DNA from 3 places in the Devosia sp. ZW T5_3 genome. Region 1 is predicted to be linked to each of the others. Evidence: riboswitches for the same ligand, from Rfam matches in the RefSeq annotation. Region 1 holds a riboswitch; each other region holds the start of a gene.
The links. Region 1 has a riboswitch for cobalamin ahead of ACI3KW_RS21690 (CbtB domain-containing protein). Riboswitches for the same ligand answer to the same signal wherever they lie in the genome.
Positions count from the first base shown of each region.

Region 2: another riboswitch for cobalamin. It lies ahead of ACI3KW_RS01560 (ABC transporter ATP-binding protein); the one in region 1 lies ahead of ACI3KW_RS21690 (CbtB domain-containing protein).
Region 3: another riboswitch for cobalamin. It lies ahead of ACI3KW_RS15950 (ABC transporter substrate-binding protein); the one in region 1 lies ahead of ACI3KW_RS21690 (CbtB domain-containing protein).

Region 1 is NZ_JBJDRE010000024.1:347-9,801, reverse strand. It holds gene rsmD (16S rRNA (guanine(966)-N(2))-methyltransferase RsmD) at 1-464, shown strand, start outside; gene ACI3KW_RS21725 (Fur family transcriptional regulator) at 772-1,206, opposite strand; gene ACI3KW_RS21720 (metal ABC transporter substrate-binding protein) at 1,230-2,135, opposite strand; gene aztB (zinc ABC transporter permease AztB) at 2,184-3,056, opposite strand; gene aztA (zinc ABC transporter ATP-binding protein AztA) at 3,053-3,817, opposite strand; gene ACI3KW_RS21705 (hypothetical protein) at 3,814-3,966, opposite strand; gene ACI3KW_RS21700 (DMT family protein) at 4,057-4,413, opposite strand; gene ACI3KW_RS21695 (DUF2164 domain-containing protein) at 4,515-4,769, opposite strand; cobalamin riboswitch at 4,976-5,174, shown strand; gene ACI3KW_RS21690 (CbtB domain-containing protein) at 5,211-5,399, shown strand; gene ACI3KW_RS21685 (CbtA family protein) at 5,422-6,189, shown strand; gene cobW (cobalamin biosynthesis protein CobW) at 6,186-7,244, shown strand; gene ACI3KW_RS21675 (hypothetical protein) at 7,351-7,812, shown strand; partial or broken gene ACI3KW_RS21670 (cobaltochelatase subunit CobN) at 7,812-9,455, shown strand, end outside.
Region 2 is NZ_JBJDRE010000001.1:311,092-320,546, forward strand. It holds gene ACI3KW_RS01525 (GAF domain-containing protein) at 1-1,695, shown strand, start outside; gene ACI3KW_RS01530 (response regulator) at 1,692-2,330, shown strand; gene ACI3KW_RS01535 (hypothetical protein) at 2,462-3,292, opposite strand; gene ACI3KW_RS01540 (hypothetical protein) at 3,296-3,631, opposite strand; gene ACI3KW_RS01545 (helix-turn-helix transcriptional regulator) at 4,134-4,472, opposite strand; gene ACI3KW_RS01550 (TetR family transcriptional regulator) at 4,789-5,358, shown strand; gene ACI3KW_RS01555 (NAD-dependent epimerase/dehydratase family protein) at 5,382-6,422, shown strand; cobalamin riboswitch at 6,594-6,808, shown strand; gene ACI3KW_RS01560 (ABC transporter ATP-binding protein) at 6,914-7,747, shown strand; gene ACI3KW_RS01565 (ABC transporter substrate-binding protein) at 7,758-8,705, shown strand; gene ACI3KW_RS01570 (FecCD family ABC transporter permease) at 8,745-9,455, shown strand, end outside.
Region 3 is NZ_JBJDRE010000012.1:130,810-140,264, reverse strand. It holds gene ACI3KW_RS15980 (GMC family oxidoreductase) at 1-212, shown strand, start outside; gene ACI3KW_RS15975 (FGGY-family carbohydrate kinase) at 276-1,730, opposite strand; gene ACI3KW_RS15970 (substrate-binding domain-containing protein) at 1,847-2,788, shown strand; gene ACI3KW_RS15965 (hypothetical protein) at 2,830-3,435, opposite strand; gene ACI3KW_RS15960 (hypothetical protein) at 3,685-3,933, opposite strand; gene ACI3KW_RS15955 (FecCD family ABC transporter permease) at 4,139-5,131, opposite strand; gene ACI3KW_RS15950 (ABC transporter substrate-binding protein) at 5,176-6,186, opposite strand; cobalamin riboswitch at 6,330-6,538, opposite strand; gene ACI3KW_RS15945 (lipocalin family protein) at 6,593-7,102, opposite strand; gene ACI3KW_RS15940 (pyrimidine dimer DNA glycosylase/endonuclease V) at 7,231-7,614, shown strand; gene ACI3KW_RS15935 (Ig-like domain-containing protein) at 7,823-9,085, shown strand; gene ACI3KW_RS15930 (type I secretion system permease/ATPase) at 9,104-9,455, shown strand, end outside.

The DNA.
Region 1 (9,455 bases):
GCATGTTCAACATCCTCGCCAGCCGCCTCGGCCCGGTCTTTGATGGCATCCGCGTGCTCGACCTCTTCGCCGGCACCGGCGCCCTTGGCCTCGAAGCCCTCTCGCGCGGGGCCGCTCACGTCACCTTCGTTGACACTGGCGCGGAAGCCCGGGGCATCATCCGCGACCACATCGAGGCCTTCGGGGCAGGGGGCATCACCAAACTCCTGCGCCGCGACGCCACCGATCTGGGCACCCCCGGCACGTTCGGCCAGTTCAACCTGATCTTCCTCGACCCGCCCTACAACAAGGGTCTGGGCGAACAGGCGCTGGCGGGCCTTCTCGCCAACGGCTGGCTCGCCCCCGGCGCCACCATGGTCCTCGAAGACAGCACCGAAGCCACGATCACCCTCCCCGCCGGCTTCACCCTGGAAGACCGCCGCGAATACGGCGCCGCCGCCGTACATTTCTTGAGCGTGGAATAGGCCACGACCTCGTCCTTCGACAAGCTCAGGATGAGGTCTACTGTGAATATCGCGATCTAAGTAGACCTCATGGTGAGCCTGTCGAACCACGAGGTCGTGGCACTTTGCCTTATCACCCGCCGGACCCACCCTCGCCCCTTGAGGGAGAGGGACTGATTTTCTGCGTTCAGCAGAAAATCAGGGTGAGGGGTTGCCTCCGCAACATCAATGCAAGCTTGTGTCACAAGCTTTGGCCATGCGCCTACCTCCCCTCAAGGGGGAGGGGACAGATCGGGGCTCCCTATCATGAGCTGAGTGATGACGGCTCCTAAGCCGCCACACAAGCCCCACACCGCCCACGAATCTCCATCGTGGTCCGCTCGACCTTAAAGTCCTTCTGCCCGGCCCAGTCCCCCAGCCGCTCCTCGATCACCGCGTCGGCAAATTCATCCACCTTCCCGCAGCCCTCGCAGATCGCGAACGCAATCAACCCGCTGCGATGGCAATGCTCATCCGCACAAGCCACGAACGCATTGAGCGATTCCAGCCGATGCGCCAGCCCCCGTTCCACCAGCTTGTCGAGCGCGCGATAGACCTGCAGCGGCGCCCGCAGCCCGTCGCCGCGCAGCTTGTCGAGGATGTCATAGGCAGACAATGGCCCGTCCGAATGCGCCAGCGCACCCAGCACCAACCCCTGGTTCTTCGTCAGATCATCAGCCCACACATGGTTGTGGCCGCTGTGGTCGTCATGCGAATGTGCCATTATCCACCTGCCTTTTTGTAAGACTACTTGCCTGCCATCGCGGGCACCAGCAGTTCAACGTTATGTTTGAACATATCGAGATAGCTCGCTGCCCCCTCGCCGGGTTCTGACAGCGCATCGGCATAAAGCTCGCCGCCCACCGTCACGCCGGTTTCGCTGGCGATCTGCTGCACCAAGCGGCCGTCGCTCATATTCTCGATAAACAGCGCCTTGACCCCATCGGCCCGGATCTGCTCGATCAGCTTGCCCACATCGGCGGCTGATGCCTCGCTATCGGTCGAAATGCCCTCGGGCGCCAGGAATTCCACGCCATATTCCTCGCCGAAATAGGTGAACGCGTCATGGGTGGTGATCACCTTGCGCTGCGCTTCCGGCACGGTGTCGATATCGGCGATCACCTTGGCGTCGAGTGCCGAAATCTCGGCCGAATATTCGGCCGCATTGGCCTCATAAACCGTGCAGCCATCCGGATCGACCGCGCACAGCCCCGCCGCCACATTCTTCACATAGAGCAGGCCATTCTTTAGGCTCTGCCAGGCGTGCGGATCGGTCTCGCCATGGTCATGCCCCTCATGGCCGTGTTCTTCCTCGGCCATGGCATGGGTCTTGACGCCCTCGCTGGCCACCACCACCGGGCCGGCAAAGCCCGTCGCTTCGACCAGCCGGTCCAGCCAGCCCTCAAAACCCAGCCCATTGACGAAAAACACCTGCGCATGGCTCAGCGCCTGCGCATCTGCCGGCTTGGGTTCATAGACATGCGTATCGGCATTGGCACCGACGATCGTCGTCAGCTCCACCCGGTCGCCGCCGACACGGGCAACGATATCCCCGAGAATGGAAAAGCTGGCCACGGCTTTGACTTCGGCCGCACTCGCCGGCAGCGCCAGCACCGAGGTCATTAACGCCAGGGCAATGAGTTTGATCGACATGCTTTGGTCTCCGTATGATGCCGGGCGGCGCGCCGCTCCGGCGGAAAGTCAGGCCACCCGATGCCGGGCCGGCCGCGTGGCAGTGGTGATGACGCCGCGCCGTCCGAACAGCAGCGACATGAGGTAAATCGCCCCGGCGACAAGGATAATGGCCGGCCCCGAGGCAATGCTCAGGTGATAGGAGGCGAGCAGCCCGAAATAGCTCGAGACCACCGCGATCAGCACGGCCAGCCCACAAGTGGCCTCGAGGCTGCGCACCCAGAACCGCGCCGCCGCCGCCGGCAGCATCATCAGCCCCACCGCCAGCAGCGTCCCGAGCGCCTGGAACCCGCCCACCAGATTGAGCACCACCAGCGCCAGAAAGATCAGGTGCACCGGGTGACCCGCCTTGCTGACACTGCGCAGGAAGCTGGGGTCCAGACACTCCGCCACCAGCGGCCGCCACAGCATGGCCAGTGCCACCAGACTCACCGTCACGATGGCCCCGATCATGATCAGCGCATCATTGTTCAGCGCCAGCACCGTGCCGAACAGCACATGCATCAGGTCCACATTGGAGCCCTTGAGGCTCACCAGCATCACGCCCAGCGCCAGCGAAATCAGATAGAAGGCCGCCAGAGAATTGTCCTCGCGCTGAATGGTGAAGCGCGACACCAGCCCCGCCAGCACCGCAACGATCAGCCCGGCGGCAAAGCCCCCCAGCGTCATCGGCAGGATAGCCAGCCCCGATACGAGAAACCCCGCTGCCGCACCGGGCAGAATGGCATGGGCCATGGCGTCCCCGGTCAGGCTCATCCGCCGCAGCATCAGGAACACGCCAACCGGTCCCGCGCTCAGCGACAGGATGATGGCCCCGGCCAAGGCGCGATTCATGAAACCGAATTGCACGAACGGCCCGATCAGGAAATCATAGAGGTTCATTGGTGCGCCCCGTGCTTGTGGCCACGGCCATCATGCTCATGCCAGGGCGCATGCTCGTCCCAAGCCTCCACCATCTGCCGCGCCCGGCGCAGATTGTCCGCCGTCAGCGCTTCTTCCGTGTCGCCCCAGGCAATCGCCTCGCGTGCCAATAGCAGCGTGCGCGGAAAGGCTTCCCGCACCAGCTCGGCATCGTGCAGCACGGCAATCACCGTGCGCGCTTCGCCGTGCCAGTGCTTGATCAGCTCGGTCAGGTCCGCCACCGTGCGCTGGTCGATGGCGGCAAATGGCTCATCGAGCAGGATCACCGGCGCATCCTGCACCAGCACCCGCGCAAACAGCGCCCGCTGCAATTGCCCGCCCGACAGCGTATCGATCGGCCGCCGCTCAAAGCCGACAAGCCCCACCGCAGCCAAAGCCGCTTCCATCTCCCGGCGATCGACGCCGCGAATGGCCGAAAACAGCCCCCGCCGCTTCCAGAATCCGAGCGCCACCAGATCCGCCACCACCGCCGGAAAGCTGCGGTCGATCTCGGCAATCTGCGGCAGGTAGGCAATGTCTTTGCTGTCGATGCCATCGAGCGTCACCCGTCCGCTCAGCGGCTTGATCGCCCCGATCATGCCCTTGAGCAGCGTCGACTTGCCCGAGCCATTGGGCCCCATTACCGCAGTCAGCGAACCGCGCTCAAACGCCCCGTCCAGATGATGCACCGCCGGATGCGCGTCATAGCCCAGCGTCAGGTCTTCGATGCGGATCGCGCTCATGACCGCACCAAGAGCCACAGCACCAGCCAGATCACCACGATCGCCGGAACCACGATGGCCAGCCGCGCCAGCGCACTCATCTGCGCCAGGCCAAAGCTGCGCCCCCTCGATTTTACCGGGGCGTGCGGATGCGTATGCTGGTGAGCCATGGCCGTTCTTGTGCTATACATGTGTCGACGCAACGTAATAACATTACGGTCGCAATCGTCAAGACCTCACATCACAGCCAACAGCCGATCCTACTTGATCGGGCCCTTGAAGATAAAAAATGCCCCCAGCGCGATCATCCCGAACCCGATGCCGTGGTTCAGCGTCAGCTTCTCGCCAAAGTAAAACACGGTGAACACCGCGAACACCGACAGCGAGATGACTTCCTGAATGGTCTTGAGTTCGGACGGGCTATAGACCGCTTCCCCGATCCGATTGGCCGGCACGGCCAGCCAATATTCGAAAAACGCGATGCCCCAGCTGATCATCACCGCCAGCCACAGCGCCGATGTCGGCCATTTCAGATGCCCATACCAGGCAAAGGTCATGAACACATTGGACGCGAGCAGCAGCCCAATCGGGGCAAAAGTGGCAAAGTTGAAGCCCAAGGCTTCCTCCTGAAAAGGCCAGAAAACCGCCGATTGGCGGCCTCACTGCTTACCCCTAGCCGCTTTGCCGCGAAAGTGGATTTCACATTCGTGCTTATGCCCTAGCGCACATGCTTGGTCGGCTGCTCCAGCCCAAACAGATCATCACTCAGATTATCCATCCGCTCGCGCACCAAAACCTGCGCGTCATAAACCCCGCGATTGTAGAAATAGGCGCCCATCTTGTCGGCAAAGAACATCATCAGCATCTCGGCCGGAATGGAGCCAATGTCCTGGTCGAGTTCGTTTCGGAAATAGTCGCGAATTTCATCCACGATCGCCTTGGTTTCCTCGCGGCTGAATTTGATCGGTTTCATCTCGTGTCTCCCGCAGATTTTGGCGATCAGGTCTACTGCGAGTCGCCGGTTCCGCCGTCCGCCAAATTGGCTCGAACGCGCCGACCCCACGCTTGACCCAGCGCCGCTTTTCCTACCAACCACATTGCGGTCCGCCCGATTTAGTGGCAAACCAATCCTCGTGTTGGTTCCCCGCGTCCGTTGTGGCAAGGGGATACTCAGCCTGAAGCCCAAGGCATCACGCCGCAAGCGGAAGGCTGGAAAAGGGAACACGGTGCGACGTACCCATCAGGGCGCAAAACCGTGGCTGCCCCCGCAACTGTAAGCGGTGCATTCCCCTCTCATGCCACTGGCGAATAGCCGGGAAGGCGAGGGGAGTGGTTATCACCGCGAGCCAGGAGACCTGCCGGCACATCAGCCGGGCGAAAAGCCCAATCTATTCCGCGCACGGAGGGTGCTGCCATGAATACCACGATCAATACGACGACCACCGTCTCCACGTCTCTCTCCCTGTCCCAGCGCCTCATCGCTGGTGTCCTGGCCCTCATGCTCGGTCTGACCCTTCTGGTCGGCACCGGCTTTGCCGGCGATTTCCGCCTGCATAACGGCGCCCACGACACCCGCCACGCCATGGGCTTCCCCTGCCACTAAGGCAGCGCACGAGAGAAACAAAATGATCCGTAACTTGTTTGCCGCTGCGCTTTTCGCAGCGCTGGCCGCTGGCCTATTGACCGCCGCCATCCAGAATTTCCGCGTCACCCCGCTCATTCTGCATGCCGAGACCTTCGAGGGCGAAGGCGGCCACAGCCATGGCGAGGCCGCCGCTGTCGCTGATCACGAACACGCTCTCGGCACGGCCGAACACAGCCACGATGACGCCGCCGCCAGCACGGCCGCCGAGCCCGAAGAATGGGCCCCGCAAGACGGCTTCGAGCGCACCGCCTATACGACGCTCGCCACGGTCCTCGCCGCCACCGGCTTTGCCCTGGTCATCGGCGCCATCTCTATGTTCGCCAATATCCCTATCACCTTCGCCAATGGCCTGCTCTGGGGCGCCGCCGGTTTTATCACCTTCTCGCTGGCCCCCGCCTATGGCCTGGCGCCCGAACTCCCCGGCATGCCTGCCGCCGATCTGTTCGCCCGCCAGCTCTGGTGGGTGGGCACGGCCGTCGCCACCGGCGCCGCTTTCGTGTTGCTCGCCAAGACCCGCGCCAGCTGGGCCATTGCCGTCGCCGTCGCGCTGATCGCGGCCCCCCACATTATCGGCGCGCCCGTCGCCCCCGATGAGCCCAGCGCCGTCCCTGCCCACCTAGCCACCGAATTCGCCGCCATCACCCTTGGCACCTCGGCCGTGTTCTGGGCCGTGCTCGGCACCCTGTTCGGCCGCCTCAACGACCTCTTTGCCGCCCGCGCGGCCACCCCGATCGGAGCCATTGCATGACCGAAAAAATCCCCACCACTGTTATCACCGGCTTTCTCGGCGCCGGCAAAACCACCCTGGTTCGTCACCTTCTCGCCCATGCCCCCAAGGGCAAGCGCATCGCCCTGATCATCAACGAATTCGGTGATCTGGGTGTCGATAAGGACATCCTGGCCGGTTGCGGCGACGACACCTGCCGCGAAGAAGATATGGTCGAGCTGTCCAATGGCTGCATTTGCTGCACCGTGGCCGATGAATTCATCCCCACCATGCAGGCTCTGCTCGCCCGCCCCGAAAAGTTCGATCACATCGTCATCGAAACCTCGGGCCTGGCTTTGCCCCAGCCGCTGATCCGCGCCTTCAACTGGCCTGAAATCAAGGCCCAGGTCACCATTGACGGCATCGTCACTGTCGCCGATGCCGCAGCTCTCGCCGAAGGCCGCTTTGCCTCAGACGAAGCCGCCGTCGACGCCCAGCGCCGTCAGGACGAAATGCTCGATCACGAAACGCCGCTGGGCGAGCTGTTCGAGGATCAGCTCTCGGTGGCCGACCTCGTCATCGTCAACAAGGCCGATCTGGTCGATCCCGCCATGCTCGATATTGTCGAAGCCAACCTCCGCGCCGAAATGCGCCCCGGCGTCGGCCTCATCCGCGCCCGCAATGGCCATGTCGATATCGCGGCCCTGCTCGGCATGGGCATGTCCTCGGAAGACGATATCGCCAATCGCCCCAGCCACCATGAGCTGGAACATGGCGGGGAAATCCACGAGCACGACGATTTCGACAGCTTCTCCATCCGCCTGCCCGCCATCGGCAGCAAGGATGAGCTGCTCTCCGTCATCGAAGCCACCATCCGCGACCACGATGTGCTGCGCCTCAAGGGCTTCGCCGCCGTGCCCGGCGCCAATGCCCGCCTCGCCATCCAGGCCGTCGGCCCCCGCGTCACCGCCTATTTCGATCGCCCCTGGAAAGATGGCGAAATTCGCGAAACCGCGCTGGTCGTCATCGGCCAATCCCCCCTCGACCACGCCGCCATCACGGCCAGCCTGCAACGCGCTTTGGCCGTCGCCGCCTGATAAAGGTTTGGCCCCGATCTGTTCCCTCCCCCTTGTGGGGAGGGCTAGGGTGGGGGTGCTGCGCCAACAGCGGTCTCGATCCACGCCGTTCAGCCCAAGGACCTCCATGACCGGCATCCCCAAAGACGCCAACAGCCCCACCACATCAGCAATCCCCCGTTTCCTGCTGACCCTCTTTGTCGGCCCGGCCCTCGGCGCGCTGACCTTCCTTGTTGGCGGCGCACTCGCCGATTGGCACGACAATCCCGACAACTGGTCTGATCTCTTCGAAGATGCCCCGCTGATCTTGCTCTTCGGTTATGGGATGGGCCTGTTCCCCGCCCTAGTCGGCGCCGTGGTCATGGGCGTCTTCAGCCACCGCTACCAAAACCTGCGCGCCCAACTCCTCGCCGCCATTCCCCTCGGCGCCGCTGCCGGCTGGTTCGGCATGACGCTGTTCGTCTCCTCCTTCGGCGCCAACAAATATTTCAACACCGAGCTTCAGCTCGTCTCGGCCATCGCCGGCGCCGTCGCGCTGCTCGGCTGCACCGCCATCTTCGCCTGGTTCACCCGCAAGGCGGCCGCCTGATGCATCTGCTCTCCGCCCAGGCCGGCGCCATCCAGCAGGAAGGCGAAGCCATCGATCTCAACCAACACCCCGGCGCCTATATCTTCGCCTCCGCCGCCGATAGCGAATTGGCCATGCTCGCCGCCGCCGCCGACCGGGCAGGGGAGAGCGAACTGCGCCTCGCCAATACGCTGCGCCTCTCCAACAATCTCTCGGTCGATCTCTGGCTGGAAAAAACGGTGGGTCACGCCCGCCTGGTCGTCCTCCGCCTTATCGGCGGCGCCGCCTATTTCCAGTATGGCGTCGACGAGCTCACCGCCCTCTGCGCCAACCGCAAAATCCCGCTCGCCCTCATCCCCGGCGACGCCAATCCCGACCCCATCCTGCAATCCCGCTCCACCATCCACCCCGACGACTGGACGCGCCTCCACAATCTCTTCATCGCCGGCGGCCCGGACAATGCGGATACCATCCTGAAGGCGTTCAATCTTCTTGCCGTTCCAGCCCTTCCTTCTCCCCTCGTGGGAGAAGGTGCCCGAAGGGCGGATGAGGGGGCCTTGCTCACCGACCTCCAACCCACCCCCTTCCCCCGCTTCGGCCTCTGGCACCCCAGTCTCGGCATCACCGACGAATCCGCCCTACGCTCAATCCACGCCCACCCACCGGGCGGTCCCTCCCCCTATCAGGGGGAGGCTAGGAGGGGGTACTCCGATGCCAGAGCATTCATTCCCATCCTCTTCTACCGCGCCGCCCTCGAAGGCGCCGGTACCGCCACCATCACAGCCCTCATCGCCGAGCTGGAGCGCCAGAACCTCGCGCCCGTTCCCCTGTTGGTGTCCTCCCTCAAGGAAGCCCCCTGCGTCCGTTTCATGCAAAACGCGCTCGCCGCCTTCCCGCCCGCCACCATCCTCAACCTCACCGGCTTCGCCCTCGGCCTCGATAGCCTCGACGCCAAGTCCAACCCCTTTTCCGGCACCGACGCGCCCGTCATCCAACTGATCCAGTCTGGCCGCCCGCAAGCCCAATGGCTGGCCGATAGCCAGGGCCTGAGCTCCAAAGACCTGGCCATGTTCCTGGTCATGCCCGAAGTCGACGGCCGCATCGGCGGCCTCATCATCGGCCACAAAGCCGACGCCGTCTGGCACGAAACCTGCCAGGTCCCCCTCTCCGCCTACGCCCCCGACCCCTCCGGCATCACCCGTGCGGTAACCCTGGCCGCCAACTGGTCCCACCTCCGCACCACCCCCCGCGCCCACCGCAAAGTCGCAATAGTCCTCGCCAACTACCCCATCCGCGACGGCCGCCTCGCCAACGGCGTGGGCTACGACGCCCCGCAATCCACAGTCGAGATTTTGCGGGCACTGGAAGCCGCAGGCTACACGCTGAACCAATCCCCCTCCCCCTTGAGGGGAGGGGTTAGGGGTGGGGGTGCTGCGCCATCCACGACCCAAATCCCATGGTCTGGCGGCCCAGGTCACAACAACACCCGCCTCTCCCGCGCGCCCAAGAACATCAGCCGTTCACGCGAACTGCGCAGCAACCAGACCCCGCTGGAGCGCAAACTTTGGCCGTTGCTTCGTGCCGCCAAATCCCAAGGCTGGCACTTCCGGCGGCAGGTTTCGATTGGTCCATACTTTGCCGATTTTGCATCGCACGATCCAAAG
Region 2 (9,455 bases), on a different contig from region 1:
GTCACTTCCATACGCGAACGAGAACAGCTTTTCGCCAAGATCACCGAGCTGGTCTACGCCTCCCTCGGCTTCGATCATGTGCAATTGCTGCTGATCGACGAGGACCGGCAGCGGGTCTCGCTGGTCCATGCCGCCGGGCCCCTCGCCGAGAACCTGCTCTCGGCCGGCTTCGGCGAAGAGGTTGGTCGCGGCATTATCGGTCGGGTCGCCCATACCGGCTATATGTGGATGAGCCAGAATGTGAGCCAGGACGCTCATTTCGTTTCCAACGCGCTGCTGCCCAACACTGCTTCCGAGCTTGCCATGCCGCTACGTCTGGGGCACCGGGTCATGGGTGTCCTCGACATCCAGAGCGACCGGCCCGATGCCTTCCGCCAGAATGATATCCTGCTGCTCCAGACCGTCGCCGATCAAATTGCTCCGGTCATCGAACAACATCGCCTTCTCGCCGCCGAACGCCGGGAACGCGAACTGGCCAATACGTTGGCGGATGTGTCGCGCATCATTTCGTCCCGCCTCGATCCGCGGCACGTGCTGGAAGCTGTGCTGATGCAACTGGGCCGCGTGGTACCCAATCGCGGCAGTCGCGTCACGCTGATGGGCGAAGACGGCCGCATGCGCGTCGTAGCTGCCAAGGGTTACCCCGACGACGGCCTGGTCAAGCGCCACAGTTTCGTTCCATCCGCTGCGCCCCTAAGCCGGCCCGTGATCGAAGCACATCGCACGCTCATCATCGACGACGTCCGCAACGAACCCGATTGGGTCTGGCAACCCGGCACGGAGCAAATCGTTTCGTGGTGCAGCGCGCCGCTGGTCCACGGCAATGACTGCATCGGCTGGCTCTGCGTCGATTGGCCGGAGCCCGGCTTCTTCTCGACCGAACATGGCCGCGTCGTTCGTGCATTTGCCGACCAAGCGGTTGTGGCCATCGAAAACGCCCGCCTGTTCGAGCGGGCAAGAGAACTTAGCGATATTCTCGAATATAAGGTTGCGGATCGCACGCGGCTATTGCGTGAAGCCCATGACGAGATCGCCAATAAGGCTCGGGAGCTACATGCATTGTGGCGACGGGTTGTTGATGTGCAGGAGCGCGAGAGACAGCGCATAGCCTACGATCTCCATGATAGCGTTGCCCAGTCGATCATGGCCGCAACGTACCAGCTCCAAACCATCCGCAAGCGCCTGCGCGGGGACGAGGACCTCGACCATCGTCTGACAGAATGCCAGGCCACGCTCGATGCCTCACTGACCGAGATGAAACAGATTATTTACGCCCTGCGACCCAACGTCCTCGACGAACTAGGCCTTGTCGCGGCGCTCGAAAACTATGTCAGTGCCCTTCCACAAAGCGCCGAGCTCGTCGCTAGTCTTTCTGTTCGCGGAACCCCCGCTGCCCTCAACCCGGAGGCCGAACTGGCGATCTTCCGCATCGTGCAGGAGGCCTGCCAAAATGCAATCCGCCACGCCGCAGCGAAATCGCTCACACTCCATCTCACCTATAGTGGCCGATCAGTTGATGTCCGCATTGTCGATGACGGCCACGGGTTCGTCTTCGATGACGCAAAAATGGGACTGGGCCTTGTCGGCATCCGCGAGCGGACTCAAGTCGTCGGAGGCGCCCTCACCATCAAGACCGCGCCCGGCGAGGGTACCCTCGTAATGTTCTCCATTCCTCTGGAGGCAAGTGCGGCATGAGCATTCGAGTGATGATCGTAGACGACCATCAAATCTTCCGCATGGGCGTCAAGAGCCTGCTCGAAGACGAGGCCGATATCGAAGTCGTCGGTGAAGCCGGCAATGCGCAGGACGCATTGACGCTTGCCGAAAAGCTCAAGCCCGACATCGCGACCGTCGATATTCGTCTCGGCGGCATGGATGGCATCCAGCTCGTCCGGGCCTTGAAGGCGCGGCCGGCGGCACCCCGGTGCATGATCCTGTCCACCTACGAGGACCGCCAATATCTTGTCGGCGCGTTGGAGGCTGAGGCCGACGCATACCTTCTCAAATCTAATTCCTATGAAACTCTGCCGGCCGCCATCCGCCAAGTATATGGCGGCACCTCGATGCTGTCGCAGGAACTGATCTCGGTCATGATGGACGAGTACAAAAGGGTGGCATCCCAGCAGATTCAGCGCGAAAGTGGCCTTACCCCGCAAGAGGTTCGCATGCTGCGCCTCCTTGCCAAAGGCGGGCGCTCGCTCGATATCGCCAACGAACTAGCGCTGACCGAGATTACAGTGAAGCGCAAGGTGCAGGAGATAACCATCAAACTCGGCGCCGCCAACCGCGTCCAGGCCGTCGCCGAAGCAATAAGGCGCGGCGTGATATAGGTGTTGGGAGCATGGGATCCAGTCGTGCCTCAGGCTGGTCCGGCCGAGATAGGCCCAACCAAACTCTTCGGTGACCGAGGCAAAGGCGCGGGCAGTTTCCGGCCACACGCCGAAGACGAAAACCTTACGATTCAATATCGTAGGTTGGCGGTCGGCGCATGTTGGAAGCCTGGCGTCTCATCCGGGATTGTCGGCACCGTCTCGGCTTCGTCCGTGGCCCGGCGAAGCGACACACCTTCGTTGGGATACGCAGCTCCCACTGGTAGGCCAGCCTGATCGACGGTTAGTACACCTACCAACTCGGGGTCAGCGGCGTGGATATAGTTTTCGGCGCGATCCAGTGCGGCGGCCAGGCTGTCACGAATACCTACGGCAGTCATATCCTGGGGAAGTCCTCGCACCGATAGATAGTCCTCGGCCCGCAGCGATAGCGAGCGGCGGCGGATCTCATCGATGATCCTTTGGGGCGAGTAGTTGGGTGGCTTGCCTGATGCGGCAAGTACAAGCGGCCCCAGCGGGCAATACCGCTGGTCGATCGTTATCAGATCGATATGGTCCCGAGCCTTGCTTCGGCTCGACGCCGCTCCGACCTTGTTAATCGCCAGGTCGGCCGTATTCAGCCGCACACCCCATTCTGGGTCACGAACGAGTGGAAAGTATCGATATCGGGTCTCGCTCATCCACTGCAGCATGGTATCGTCCCCATCTCTTGAGACAGTGCACTCAACGACGCCATAGATGATAATGTCGACGGAGACTTTGAACCCGGCGCTCTCCAAGGCCGCAATATCCTCCTTGGCGGTCGCCACGATCTCTTCGTCGGTGTCGTGGAAAATATCCAGGTGGTCCGTCAGCCGGAACCAGTCCTTGTTGAGGACTGCGCCGCCAGCCATGTAACTGGTGTCCGAACGATTGGCGGCGATAACCGCCATCACTTGCTTCTGCAGCGAGGTGAGTGCCATGGCTTACGCCATAGCCGCGGAATAAAGCCTGCGCCCTGCAATGAAGGCCTTCGCGTCGCCTCGGTCCATCAATGCCTTGCCCAAAACACGGGCCTTCTCATCCACGTTCTGGAGGCGGGACAGGTCAATATTGTCCAGCACCCTGACGCCATAATCGCGGACGGCCTGGTCAATGCTCTCCTGCAGGCGATCGCGGCGAACACGGTAACTGCTTCGCATGGCTGACGCCTGAGCTAGTATTTCCTCGCGTGAGCCAGCAGGAACCAGCACCTCGACGCGAACCAGATCCGCGCCGGCACCACACTTTCGATATCGCTTGATCCGATCCTGAACGCTCATGGCAACTCCTTTTCTGACACAATAGGCGTATCCCGGATACGTTTCAAGCTGGCGCCAGAATCCACGCGTTTTGGTCGTCGTGCTTCCCAACGGAATGGCTGAAACAACCAAGCTCAAGATTCTCTGGAGGAATGCATATCCGGGCGTCTACGAACCCCTTACCCGCCCCCACCAGCCTTGATCCTTCATCTGCCGATATTGAGAAGCCTGTGCCGTCGCTAATGTGAGTTGGGGCGAACTGTTGCCTTCCATTTTCCAAGTGAGGCGAACTGTCGAGTGCTTCGCTGCCAATTTGAGGCGAACTAAATTCTTAGCGCGCTGATTTAGCTATGAATTTTTGTGGCCGAAGTACAGGGAGATCGCATCGGTACTATCAAGATAGGAGCGGCCATAATTGAAGACGAACTGGCCGCTGGCGCGCGTGAGGAGCCCGGCAACGATGGGCTCCGTCTGCTCGGGCAGCCATACCCAGACATATGCCTGGTTTGGGATATCGCTTGCCCTAGAAGTCATCATTCACCTTGCCAGTCGAGGCGCGCACGGCCTGCGGTAGCAACGTATTGACGGACTGGGCTTCGCTGGCCTTCAGGGTCATGCCGCGCGCATCCTGGTCGAACAGGCGCAGTCCCACGACGGACGCGACCTCGAAGGCCGCGCCGATGGACGCGCCAATATCCCCTTTTTCAATGCGGTGGACCAGCCCGCGCGACATGCCCGCCCGCTCGGCCACTTCGCCAGCCGTCATCCGGTGCTCGACGCGCGCGCGCCGGATCAGAAGGCCGAGCAGTTCGGCCGCTTCTTTGGCATAACGGGAGATTGGGCGGTTTGCCGGCTTTGGCATGCGTGCTCCATAAATAGATCACGAGGCTAGCTCGTGTGCCATTTATCGAGAAGCTATCCAGCCTGACGCTGAAACTCAATGGTTGTTCTATAAATAGAACATAAGGCGGGTTTGAGTTGCTTTAATAGGACAACTGAATGCCGCCCTCAAGGAGGGAGGGGGCGCGTTGACCCGTTTCAGTCGTTCATCGCCGTCCGCAGCTGCCCAAAGCTGCCACTCGAAAAGCTGCCGCTCTTGGATTGCGGCCTGATCGATTATAGACGAAGCGTTCGACTTGATTTATAACCATCCGGACGGAAATATATGGGTAACGTAAGTGGGACGAAAGCGCGTCATTGACCAGCAGGCTATTCTCGATGCTGGCGAGGCGGTGGTTGCTCGACTGGGTGCCGCCAGTTTGACATTGGATGCCGTGGCTGCCGAGGCCGACATTAGCAAAGCCAGTGTCATTTATGACTTCAAGACCAAGCAGAACTTGATCGAGGCGATTGTGGAGCGGGCCTTTCGGCGCGACCGCGAGCATCACGCCGCTGTCGAGGCAGACCTTGCCTCATCGAATAGTCTCGCCATTCGCGGGCGCATAAAGGTCGCGGAAGAGCCGCCGCCAGAAAACTTCAAGCCCGTGGCCCTGGGCCTCAGTATGGCTCTGATACTCGACCCTGCCTTGCGTGCGCGCATGCAAAAGAGCCAGGCGGAAACGATCAGTCGGATCATCGAGACCGCCTCGTCCCCACGCGGTGCCCTTCTGGCCTATCTAGCCTTAGAGGGGCTGAAGTTCCTCGAGTATCTGGATTTCCACCATTTCGCCCCGGGCGATCGATCGCGGATAATTAATGAGATCGATTGGCTGGTGACCGCAACCCCGGACGACACAGCCGACAGCTAGAACTCCAAAACGGGAAAACGAACATGACTGAACGAGACGACGCGGCCATTGCCGCGGCGACCGCCGCCGGCTGGCCAATCGCCAGGATCTTTATCACTGGTGGCAGTGGCTATGTCGGCCGCAACCTAATCCGTCATTTTGTCGGCAAGGCCATCCCCGTTACCGCATTGGCGCGATCCGCCAGGTCGGAGAGAGTGGTCGCAGAACTCGGCGCGACGCCCTTTTCAGGCGATCTTATCAGCGCCGACCTGGTGCCTGGCATGGAAGGATGTGACGTACTGATCCACGCCGCCGCCGATACCGATCATGGTCCGGGCACCGAAAGCCAGCAGCGCGTCAATGAAGAAGGCACCAAGGCGGTGTTCAAGGCGGCGCGGGCAGGGGGCATCCAGCGAGCGATTTATCTCAGCACGGAATCCGTTCTGGCTGATGGACGCCCCCTCATCAATGTCGATGAACGCCATCCTTTGCCGCGTCGCCCCGCCGGATCGTATTCTCGCAGCAAAGCCGCCGCCGAACGCTACGCCCTGTCCAACAATGGCGGTGGCATGGATGTCATTGTGGTTCGGCCCCGCTTTGTCTGGGGGCGTGATGACACGACTGCCTTACCCCATCTGCTAGGTGCTGTTCAATCGGGGCAGTTCGCCTGGATCAGTGGCGGCGACTATCTGACGACGACCATCCACATCGCCAATCTCTGTCATGGCATTGAACTGGCGATCGCCAGGGGCAAAGGCGGCGAGATCTACTTTCTTGGCGACGAGGGGCCCGTTCGGTTCCGCGATTTTGCAACCGCGCTGATGGCCACGCAAGGCGTCACGGCACCAGAAAAGTCGGTGCCGCGCGCACTGCTACGTTTCATCGCCGGTGTGGGCGATCGGCTGTACGGGCTTTCGGGTGGGAAGATCACCGCTCCGTTGACCTTGCAGTCCTTCGCCACATCGGCCGTTACGATAACGCTCAACATCGGCAAGGCGCGCCGCGAACTCGGCTACGCGCCGATTATGACGCGAGAAGCAGGCCTCGCCGAAATGACCGCCAACCTGCAAAACGCCGCGCAGTGAGGCAATCGAAACGCGCTGGGGCGGATCGCGTCCACCCTGGCCTCACTTGCTTCTAACGCCAGTCCGCTTCCCAGGCGAAACAGGCCAGTCCGCACTCGACCCCATGCCGGCCATAGAGGCCACAGTTGTAACTTACCGAGAGCGGACATTGACAACGCTGCGTCCACAATGCCCTATGCACCCGTCGTAGGTTCTTCGGCGGCCACAAGCCAACGGGGATTAAAAGGGAACACGGTGCGACGTACCCATCAGGGCGCAAAACCGTGACTGCCCCCGCAACTGTGAGCGGATAGCTCTTTCGAGATGCCACTGGCCGTAAGGCTGGGAAGGTTCGAAGGCGCCGTGACCCGCAAGTCAGGAGACCTGCCATCGACACACCTTTCAACCCGGCCGGGGTGTGCCGCGGGGAACGATGATGGCGCTTGACGACACGACCAAAAAGCTCAGCCTGATTTCGCCCGCAATGCGCCCCGCATCTGCGGAGCGCCTCGGTGAACCACGTCCACCTTGCTGATCATCTGCTTCCCTTCGACCCGTCCGGCCGCACCCGGCGCCCGGCTGCCCTGCAGGTCGACGGGCTGAGCTGGGGACCTTCTGGAGCGGCGCGGCTGCTGCACGACATCGCGTTCAGCGTTGCGCCGGGCGAGATGCTCGCTGTCGTAGGGCCGAACGGCGCTGGCAAGTCCTCGCTGCTGCGGTGCCTCTATCGCTATCATCAGCCGACTAGCGGGACAGTCGCCCTCGATGGTGCTGACATCTGGGCCATGGCTCCGCGCGATTGCGCCCGCCGGATTGCTACGGTGCTGCAGGAGCCAGCGACCGATTTCGGCCTGACCGTCGCCGAGATTGTCGAACTGGGCCTGACACCGCATCTGGGACGGTTCGGTCAGGCCGATCTGGCCGAGGTGGAAAGCGCGCTGGCATTGATGGGTCTCACCAGCTTTGCCGCTCGCGATTTCGCCACACTCTCCGGCGGCGAAAAACAACGGGTGATGATCGCCCGCGCACTGTTGCAGAAGCCCGATCTGCTCATTCTCGACGAGCCCACCAACCATCTCGACATCCGCCACCAGCTCGAAGTGCTCGCGCTACTCTCGCGCCTCGACGCCACCGTCATCGTCTCGCTGCACGATCTGGCACTGGCCTCGGCCCATGCCGATCGCGTGCTGGTGCTCGACAATGGCCGCCAGGTGCAATTGGGCGCTCCGCTCGACGTGCTGACCCCCCAATCCATCCGCCGGACCTTCGCGGTCGACGTCGCCATCGACGCCCACCCTGCAACGGGCCGGCCCCGCTTTTCCTTCCATCTCAACGACAAACCTTGAGGATATTTCCGTGCGTCTTGCCTTCACCTTCCTCGTGCCGGCCCTGCTGGCCGCAACCACGGCCACAGCGCTCGCCTATCCCGTCACCGTCAAGAGCTGCAATCGCGACGTGACTTTTGACGCGGCGCCGATGCGCGCAGTGTCAAACGACGTGAACCTCACCGAGATGATGCTGGCCCTGGGCCTCACCGACCACATGGCCGGCTATACCGGCGTCTCCGAATGGAAGACGCTGGACGAGACCTTGCGCGCCAATGTCGAGCAATTGCCCGAGCTCTCGCCCGATTATCCGACCAAGGAAGTGCTGCTCGGCGCCGATGCGGACTTCTACTTCGCTGGCTGGAACTACGGCATGAGGGTTGGCGGTGAGGTGACGCCGGAAACGCTGGGCGCGTTCGACATCGCGGTCTACGAGCTCACCGAGAGCTGCATCCACATCATGGACAAGCCAAAGTCCTCGATGGACGACATGTATGTCGACCTGCTCAATCTGGGCATTATCTTCGGCGTTGAGGACAAGGCCGAAGCGCTAGTCGCCGGCTACAAGCAGGAATTGGCCGATTTCAGCGCGACGCTGCCGGCCAGCGCAATGCCACCCAAGGTGTTCGTCTATGACTCGGGCGAGGACAAGCCGTTCACCGCCGGCCGCTACGCCATCCCCACCGCTCTGATCGAGGCGGCCGGTGGCACCAACATCATGGACGATGTGGGTTCGAGCTGGGTCGAGGTTGGCTGGGAGCCGGTTATCGAGCGCAATCCGGACGTGGTCGTCATCGTCAACTATGGCGATGTCACCGCCGAACAGAAGATCGCCTTCATGAAGGACAATGCTGCGTTCAAGGATATCCCGGCCGTGGTGAACGATCGTTTCGTCGTGCTCGAATATGTCGAGGCGACGCCCGGCCCGCGCAACATCGCGGCAATCAAGCGCCTTGCCGCCGCGTTCCATCCTCAATGAGCTGATAGGGCTGGCCAATCCGGCCAGCCCGTTTCCACCATGTCCCACAAGCACCTCGTCGCCGGTCCACGGCATACCATTCTGCATAACCTGCCGCTGCTCACGGCCGGCCTCGTCATGCTGCTTTTTGTCGTGATGATGGTCGGCGTCAGCGTCGGCGCCATTGCCATCCCGCTCGAGGTGGTCTGGGGCGTCGTGGTCAATCACCTCGCCCCGGGCAGTGTCGAGGTCACCTGGTCGGCCGGCCGAGACAATATTGTTTGGGAAGTTCGCCTGCCGCGCGTGATCCTGGGGGCGATCATCGGCGCCAGCCTCGCCCTGGTCGGCGCCGCGCTCCAATCGGTGACGCGCAACCAGCTTGCCGACCCGCATCTGCTCGGCATTTCTTCCGGCGCGGCGCTCGGTGCCATCATCGTGCTGCTGCATACCGGCATGTTCCTCGGCCTCATCACCGTGCCGCTCTTTGCCTTTGGCGGGGCACTGCTCACCACGGCGATCGTGGTCGGCGTGGCCAATCTCTCCAACGCCACCAATGCCGGCCGGCTGGTGCTGACCGGTGTCGCCGTGTCATTCGTCGTCACCTCGCTGGGCAGCCTCGGCATTTTCCTGGGTGACCCGCGTGCCGCGCATACCGTGATCTTCTGGATGCTCGGTGGCCTGGGCCTGTCGCAATGGGCCCAGCTCCCCTATCCGCTGGTGGCTCTAGCGGGTTGCGGCGCTTATCTCATGGCCAATGCCCGCAATCTCAAC
Region 3 (9,455 bases), on a different contig from region 1:
TCAAAACTAATTACCACCCCGTCGGCACCGCCCGCATGGGCCCCGACAGTGACCCCATGGCCGTCGTCGACGAGCACCTGCGCCTGCGCGGCGTAGATGGTCTGCGCGTTATCGACTGCTCGATCATGCCTGCCATCGTTTCGGGGAATACCAATGCCCCGGCAATGGCGATCGGCTCGAAAGCCGCAGAGATGATTGGGACGGGGCGGTAACCCCCTCATCCGCCCTTCGGGCACCTTCTCCCACGAGGGGAGAAGGTTGGCTCGGCGTGCGAACTAAAACCGCGTGTTAAAAACCCGCAAATCCGCATACAGCGCCTGATAGTGGCCGAAGCGGTCGGCGTGGTACCCCGCCGTCGCGCCATTCGGCTCGAATACCCGGTCATACCGCACCAGTTGCCGCACTGCCTCCACGAGCGTCCCGCCAATCCCGCTCGCCTGCCCCGCCAAAATCGCCGCCCCCAAAGCCGCCGATTCCGGCGCCACACACCGCCGCAAGGGCTTGCCCAACACATCCGCCCTGATCTGGCACCAGCCATCGGATAGCGATCCGCCGCCCCCAATATTGATCACCGCCGGGTCCACCGCGGCTGATTTATACAGTGCCTCGAACGCCCAGCGCCCGGCATAAGCCACACCCTCCATCACCGCCCGCGCCATTTCCGCCGCCCCTGAGCCCGGATCGAGCCGCGCAAATACCCCGCGCGAGGCGCTGTCCCACAGCGGCGCCCGCTCCCCCTGCAAATGCGGCAAAAACAGCGGCATCGACCGTCCCGGCACAGCGCTCGCGCCCAAGGCCGCCGCCTCGGCCGGCGTTCGCCCCAGCACGCCGGCGATCCACCCCAGCGCCGCCCCGCCCGATTGGGTGGGCGCGGCATGCATCACCACCCCCTCATAGGGCGGAAACAGGATCACCCCCGGCGTGGGCACAATCGTGCTCGACACAATCCCCGGCACATCGCTCGTGCCGCTCTGATACATGGCGTCCCCATTGGCCACCACGCCCACCCCAAACATGCCGCCCCAGGCATCCATCGCCCCGACAACGACCGGCACGCCCGCACAAGGCAGCCCCGCCCGCACCACACCGGCCACCGTGGTAAAGCTCGCCAGCGGCGGCAACAGCTCGCCCGCCCGCGGCACCAGCGCCAGCAGTTCGGCGACATAATCGCCGCCGGCATCCACCAATCCCACCGCCGCGATCGGGTCGCTGACCACCGCCCCGGTGAGCTGCAAAATACAAAAATCCTTGGGCGCCAGCACATGCCGCGTACGGGCATAAATGTCCGGATGCATTCGCCGCAAATGCGCCATCCGCGACAGCGCATGGCTCGCATCAATCGGCATCGGCGTGCCAAACCAGCCGATTTTCTGGTCCGCATTCACCTGCCCATCCAGGGCCGCGGCATCGGGCGCCGAGCGCCCATCCTGCCAGATAATCGCCGGCAGCAGGGGCGTGCCCGCCTCATCCACAAACACATGGCTATTGACCTGGCTGCAAATGCCGATCGCTTTGAGCCCGCTCAGATCATGCCCCTGCGAAAAAGCATCCAGCGCCCCCAGCACGCCGGCCATCCAATCGCGCGGGTCCTGCTCGGCATGGCCTTCCTGCGGCCGGCTGGTCGCATGCGGATGCGCAAACGCCGCCAATCGCTCCCCCGCCTCGTCGATCAGCACCGCCTTGGTGGCCGTCGTGCCCACATCCAAGCCGATCAGCGTGATTTTCGCCACGTCACGTCCCCAAATTACCTAGCCGCCCTCAAGCCTCTCCCATATGGTGCCTGCCGGCGAAAGGGAACCATCGCGGCGACGTACCCGATGGCATTCGCATCCAGGGGAACACTCATATGACTTTCAAGACCATTCATTTCACCCGCAGCCTGCTGGCTGGCGCGAGCCTGCTCGCTGCCACTCTGGGCGCGAGCGGCGCCATGGCCCAGTCCAAGATCGCCATCATCACGCCCTATCTGGCCCAGCCCGGCACCCAATTCTATGTCGAGTCCTTCCAGGCCGCCGCCAAGGACAAGGATTGGGATGTCAATGTCATCGACACCGCCGGCGACGTCGCCGCCGTGATCAGCCGCATCGAAGACATGGTCACCCAGAATGTCGATGCCATCGTCATCAATGTCGATCCCAGCCAGGTCGCCGCGGGCCTGCAGGCCGCTGCCGATGCCGGCATTCCGGTCATCGGCATGGATGCCGGCAGCGATCCGCTGCTGGCCACCAATGTCACCTCCAATGGCTATGCCATGGCCGCCGAAACGGCAACTTATGTGGCCGACCGTATTGGCGGGGAAGGCAATGTGGTGATGTTCATCTTCGAAGCCTTCCCGCCCGTCCAGGTGCGCGGCGTAGTGGCCGATGCCGTCTTCGGCAATTTCCCCGATATCAAGGTGCTCGACCGCGTCACCCCTGACGTCTCCGACGGCGGCATTGCCGACAGCCGTGCCAAGATGGAAGCCATCCTCGCCGCCAATCCCGAGCCGGGCAGCATCAAAGCCGTCTGGGCCGCCTGGGACCAGCCCGCGCTGGGCGCCCTGCAAGCCATCGAAGCCGCCGGCCGTGACGGCGAAGGCATCGTCATTACCGGCATCGACGCCAATCCGCAGGCCCGCGAAGCCATTGCCGCCGGTGGCAATTTCGAAGCCAGCGTTGCCCAGGACTTCGCCGGCATCGGCGCGGCCACGGCTGATGCTGTTACGCGGGTTCTTGCCGGTGAAGAGCTCAAGCAGCGCGTCACTTACGTGCCCACCAAGCTCATCACTGCGGTGAACGCGGCCGAGTAGTCCGCCAATCGGGCGCCTCTCCCTTGCGGAGAGGCGGCTTCCTAGCGAAGCTGTATCAGCGGCAGCAGCATATTGGCCAGGTTGGGCAACCAGCCGGCCACGATTGCGATGATCACCAGGGCCAGCCCAAAGGGCTCGAGCCGCAGCAGGCGCCGCTCCTCGCCCGGCCAGATGACCTGCCAGAGCACCCCGCCGATCAATCCGGGGATGGGCAGCAGATTGAGCGCCACCGAGGCCATGGCCAATATCTGCAATTGCCCCGCCACATAGAGCACTGCATAGCCGCCGGTTCGAGGAAGAAGCAAGGCCAGCGGCCGCAGCAGGTCGATCAATGGCACCAGTGCCACGACCACAGCTAGCGCCAAGACGGCGACCAGCAGCAGCCCCCAGCGTCCCAGCCGGTTCTGCGCCGGGTCGAACCGCACCACCCGCACCCAGCTCATGGCGAACAGCGCTGCTATCACGGTGCCCCATACCGAGATATGGGTAAAGGGATTGGCGGTCAGACGACCCTCATATTGCGGTCGTTTGTCACCCAGCAGGCGCGCGAAACCGGCCAGGGCGAAGCCCTGGATCGCCGCATAGAGGAGCACTGCCGCAATGCGCGACACGATCTCCCCCATGCTCAACTCTCGGAGTAAATTCACGGCGCGACTCTCCGGCGCGTTGGCCTATACGCACTTACTGCGTCAAAGCCATCGCAGGCAACAATCACCGTGGAACAGGAATGCGGATGAGGCGCGGCGCGGATGGGACAAGAGCTCGGCTGCCATTGCGTTGACCGGACTGGGAAACCGGAAAAACCAGCCCGTTCCCTATACCACCATGTCCGGTTGACGCGCGCCGGCCTCTATGGATCAACCCATAAGATGGGGGCCCGTTCCCATTATTTGGGCTCAGTCCGCAGCGGCGCGCACCAGCGGGTAGGTTTCGGCGCTGTAGAGATCAAGAATTTGCGCGCCATCGAAGCGCTGCTCATCAACCTCAAGAAACGAGCCCCGCAGCAAGGCCTGCGGCATCTCCTCGACAGCGTATTGCACTGCCTCTGCGGCGGTCGCGAAGCGGCGGTAGCGCGCCTTGGGAGATTCATTGCGGCCCTTGCTTGGATAGAGTTCGGCAGCGGCGGAATAGTCAAAACCGGACATGGTTCATTCCTTCTGGATTAGGTTCAGCAGATGCCATGGCACCGCAAGCAACAGCCCCAGCCGCGATGAAGCGGCCGGGGCAAACCGTTCGCAAATCTGGATATGGCCGGGCGATCGACGATGCCGGCATGGGCAAGCAGCCCGCGTATAGCTTGAATATGGCCCTTCAACGCCCGGATTTCAAGGCGCCGCGGCACTTCCGGCCTCATCCGCGACGCCCGCCGCGATAGAGGATGACCGCGAAGAACGGCACCCCGACCAAGGCCGTAACCACCCCAATCGGCAGAACCTGTTGCGGCAGGATGATACGGGAGACGATATCGGCCAAGACCATGAAGCTGGCCCCGATCACCGCGCAAGCCGGCAGCAGCCGTATATGGCCTGGCCCGACCAGGAAGCGGGCGGCGTGTGGGATCACGAGACCCACAAAACCGATAGAGCCGACCATGGACACCATAGTGGCTGTCATCAGTGCCGTCACGGCGAACAATACCAGCCGCACCCAGCGCACCGGCACGCCAAGGGAAGCCGCGGCATCTTCGCCGAAGGCAAAGGCATCGAGCGAGCGTGCATAGCGCAGGCAGATGCCAAGCCCGCCAACAACCACGATGGCCACCAGCGAGACATCGGACCAGCGCACGCCGGCAAAGCTGCCCAATAACCAGAACATCACGCTGCGGGCCTGTTCGGCATTGGCCGATGTGGCCACGATATAGGCCGTCAGCGCATTGAACAGCTGCGACGCTGCCACCCCGGCCAGAATGGTGCGCTCGGTGCCGCCACGTGCGCCGGAGGCGAGCATGACCACGAACAGGAAGGCGGCGAGCGCTCCGGCAAAGGCACCCGCCGACAGCGTCACCGCCCCGGCACCCAGCCCCAGCAGCATGACGCAAACCGCCCCGGTCGAGGCGCCGGCCGAAATCCCCAGCACATAGGGTTCGGCCAGCGGATTGCGCAGCAGCGATTGTAATATGGCACCACAAAGCGCCAGGCCCGCGCCGCAACAGGCGGCGGCGAGCGAGCGGCTCAGCCGATAGTCCCAGATCACGCTTTCCTGGATGCGGCTGAGCTCGTGCCGCGTCCAGCCCAGGCGATTGGTCACCGCCTGCACGGTCGTTTCAAGGCTGATGGGCATTTCACCAATGCCCACCCCCAATGCAATCGCCACGGGCAGCAGAAGGCCGGTGGCGATGACGATAAGAACACCCGGCCGGAAGGCCGGGCGCAGACCTGCAATTGTGCTCAATCGAGGAGACCGAAGCCTTCCAGCGCCGTGGCAAGCTTTTCGAGCCCGCCAATGGTGCGCAGTGTCGGGTTCATTGCCTGCGCGTCCATTTCGACGATATGGCCGGCTTGCACCGCCGACAATGCGCTGGCGACCGGGTCCGTGTGCAAGAATTCGCGCTTGACCGCTGGATCGTCCGCCGCCTGCGTGCGCCGATCCATCGTGCCGATGACGATCGCGGCCGGGTCGGCGGTGGCGATTGCTTCCCAGCTGACCAGCGGCCATTCGGCTTCGGTCTCGATGACATTGCGGGCGCCCAACACGTCGGTGATGTAGCCTGGAGCGCCGTTCTTGCCCGCCACCCAGGCATCGCCGGCAATCTCCGCGCTCGAAAACCAGAATAGGATCGAAATATCATCGGAGCGGCCGGCCAGCCGATCCCGCACCGCCTGCTCGCGTGCCCGGAAATCGGCGACCAGCGTTTCGCCACGCGCGGAAACATCAAAGATCGCGGCCAGTTCTTCGATCTCGCGATACAACAATTCTGGCGTCCACAAATTGGCCCGCGAGCCATCGGCGGAAATATTATCGGTCGTGTCGCAATCGGTGGGCGAGACATAGCTGGGCACGCCCAGATCGGCGAATTGCTCGCGGGTGCCGACGCGGCCCTCCGGCCCCAGGGCCGACAGGAATTGCGCCGCAACGAAATCGGGATTGGTCCCGACGACGCTTTCAAAGCTGGGCTGATTATCGGCCAGGCGCGGCACGCCGGCATTGGCCTTAGCCAATTCCTCCAGCACGGGGGAAACCCACACTGCTGTGCCGACCATGCGGTCGGCCAATCCCAGCAGCAACATGATTTCGGAACTGTTCTGGCCGATGCCGACCGCGCGTTGCGGCGCGGCCGCAATGGTGATGGTGGCGCCGCAATTTTCAAGAATGAGCGGGTAGCGTGTGGCCGCTGTTGCAGGCATGCAGGCCACGCCGGCAAGCAAGGTGCCGGTGACGATAGCAGGAAGACGCATCATAACCTCTCGTGATGCAGTTCGGGACAACCGAACGGCAGGCCGATAGGCATAGATGCGAGGGTGTGAGCGGTCCTGTTACGGACGAGAACGCGCACGACAAGCCAGCCAAGCTGGCTCGAACCCCGCCGAAACACCTCGTCCGGCATGCTGGTCGGTGTCGCGGCAGGTCTCCTGGCTCGCGGCTCGGATGCTTGCTGTTCCCTTCCCGGCCAAAAGGCCAGTGGTAATGAACAGCAAACTCGCCGCTTACAGTTGCGAGGGCAGCCTCGGTTTTGGCCCCTGATGGGTAATCCGCACCGTGTTCCCTTTTGATCCGCGCTCAATTGGCGGAACCGTGACATGGCTCTCATATACGCCGGCTAATGTGGCCGCAAGTCCTGCCGGTGGCCGATGCTGACCGTTCAGCTCATTTGCCTTCGACCATGTCGTCGCTCACTACGCGACCGGTGTGGCGCGGGGTAATAAGCCCGGTCAAATCAAAGCCCTGGCGGCGGGCTTCGGCCAGATATTCGTCGAGCGTTTCGCGGGCGACGAATGGCCGCCGGGCCAGCACCCACAGATATTTTCTGCTGGGTGAGCCGACCAGGGAAACGGCGTAATCGGGATCGATCTTGAGCACCCAATAATCACCCCTGCCAAAGGGCAGCCACCGGACAACCGGGGGCAGAAAGCTCACCTTCAGACGGGCATTGGTGTCATCCACTGCAAAGGCTTCGCCCAATGCGCGGGCCGGTTTGCCATCTTCGTCAAAGCAGCGGTTATCGACGCCGACATTGCCTTTGTCGTTCAGTGTGTAATTGGCAGTGATATCAGTGGCCGTCTCGTCTTCCCATTTGAGCGGCAGGCGGCAAATCTCATACCATCGGCCCAGATAGCGCTTCAGGTCCAGGCGGGGTATGGCGGTCACGTCGGTCATATTCAGGTCTCCGGAGCGGGAGCCAACGCCATGCCGATTGCAAAGGTTCCTGTGCGGCGGTGCCAGTTGACGGGTCGGGCCGGCCCACTCTATGGCAAAGCTGCTCTGCCTCAGCCCAAGGGCCTGCCGTGACACGCATCAACTGCATTCCCCCAGCTGAATTGACCGGGCCACATCTGGTCGCCGAATATCGGGAATTGCCCCGGATATTTGCGCTGGTCCGCGCGGCAATCGATCGCGGCGAGCAGCCCGATGACCCGCGCAATCCCGTCGAATATCGGTTGGGCGCCGGTCATGTGCGGTTCTTTTACAGCCGCCTAGGCTACCTTGCCAAAAGACAGGCCGCGCTCGTGGCTGAAATGCAGGCCCGCGGCTACCGGCCAAGCTTCACCGACACCGATCGCCTGCTGGAAGGCTTCCCCGCCGCGTGGTGCCAGGACTGGCAGCCGACTGCGGCAGCCATCGCGGCCAACCGGGTCCGGATCGCGGATCGCTTGCAGCGGGAAATCTAGCACGAGCCATGCGCCGGAAGCGCCCCTCACCTGCCTGCGGCGCAGCTTGGAAGCCGTCCGGCGGCCTGCTAGCCTCGACTTAATAAAACGTGCCCATGCCGTCCTCCCCACTGTAAAGCGTTCGAGGAACATGATGCCCATCCTAAGTAATGGTAGTGAACTGACTATCTTGGAGGGAGGCGAGCCGCACGTCGCTTACTCCTTCACTTTGACCGATACTGAAGGCAATGTTTCCGACCCTATCGGAGCCTTGCCGGATTATTTCTTCGGCTGGGTAACGGTCGAGTCGGTCGATGTCTTCGACGGCTTCTTTGCCATCACCGGCTTCACCCATGATGGCAAATACGGAATCTTCTCCAATCTCGACACCTATATCTTTGACAATGAGGGCAATTTCCTTCGCACCGTTCACGCCGAAGGGGCGAGCCAATCGCTGGAAGTTGTCTCCGTCATGGCCGACACTCCCGACGATTTCGTGGTGACCTACAAGGGCGCCACCATGTATTTCGGTGGCGAGAATACCCAATACGGCTACCACCAGATCAGGGTTCAAGACGGTGTGCAGCTGCCTGACAGCTTCGTCAACACCGCGCCGGTCGTCTCCGATCTGAACCTGGTTCTGGCGCCCGGCCAATCTCTCAACGACATCGAATTCGTAGCCAGTGATGTCGACTATGACTTGCTGAGCTTCACCGTCGTCGATGGCCCCGATCACGGCACGATCGAGCTCGATCGACGCTATGACGGCAATCACTATCCCTTCCCGGAAAGCGAATTCCTGGGCAGCGTCCACTATCACTCGGCTTTTCTTGACGGCAACCTGTTCGACTATTTCCCGGCATCCGGGTTTGTCGGCACCGACACGTTCACGATCATGGCGACCGACGGCCAGGGCAACAGCAATCTGGCGACGGTCACAATCACCATTGGAGGATCCATGGCTGGTCCCGAATATATCGCCCTGGGCGATGGCGTCGACATCCTGCGCTATTTCAACAGCGACCATCCGGTCCTTGTCGCCTCCAAGGGCGGCAATGACGATCTGTTTGGCAGCCGCTTTGACGATTCCCTCAATGGCGGCGCGGGCGACGATCTGCTGCACGGCGAACGCGGCCGGGACAAGCTCACCGGCGGAACGGGCGTCGACCGCATGCAGGGCGGCGCCGACAACGACACCTTCATCTTCAATCCGGGTGATTTCGCTGACCCGGCGGACCACAATGGCCGGCTCGACCACATCATCGATTTCCATGGCGCGGGTCATTCCGGCCCGGGCGAGCAGGATTTCATCAGCCTCTTCGGCTTCGGCGATGATGCGACGCTGACCTTCGACCACTATGCGAGCGACGATCAGACGCTGCAGATCTACCGGGTGAACGATCCCGACAATCCGGATGGCGGCGGGCTGATCATGGTGCAGATGGCGGACGGCACGGCCCAGATCGGGCAAGGCGACTATCACTTCTTCTAGGCGTCGCCGGAGAAGCTGATGCAACCATCGCTAGTGCAACAACCAGCCGGACCCGGCGGCCCGGCTCTGTCGCTGAGCGGGCCCATAATGGCGCTGGGCGCCATCAGCTTTGTGTCCAACCTGCTGATGCTGACCGGGCCGCTCTTCATGCTGCAGGTCTATGACCGGGTATTGGCCAGCCGCTCGGTGCCCACGCTATTGGTGCTGACAGGATTGGTCTGCGGGCTCTTTGCCTTTTACGGCTTTCTCGATGCGCTGCGCAGCCGCATGGCGACCCGCTTTGCCAATGTGCTCGATGCCCGGTTTTCCGGGCGGCTGTTTGCAGCGGCCGTTCACTTCCGGCTCATCGCCGACGCTCCCAAAACCGCCG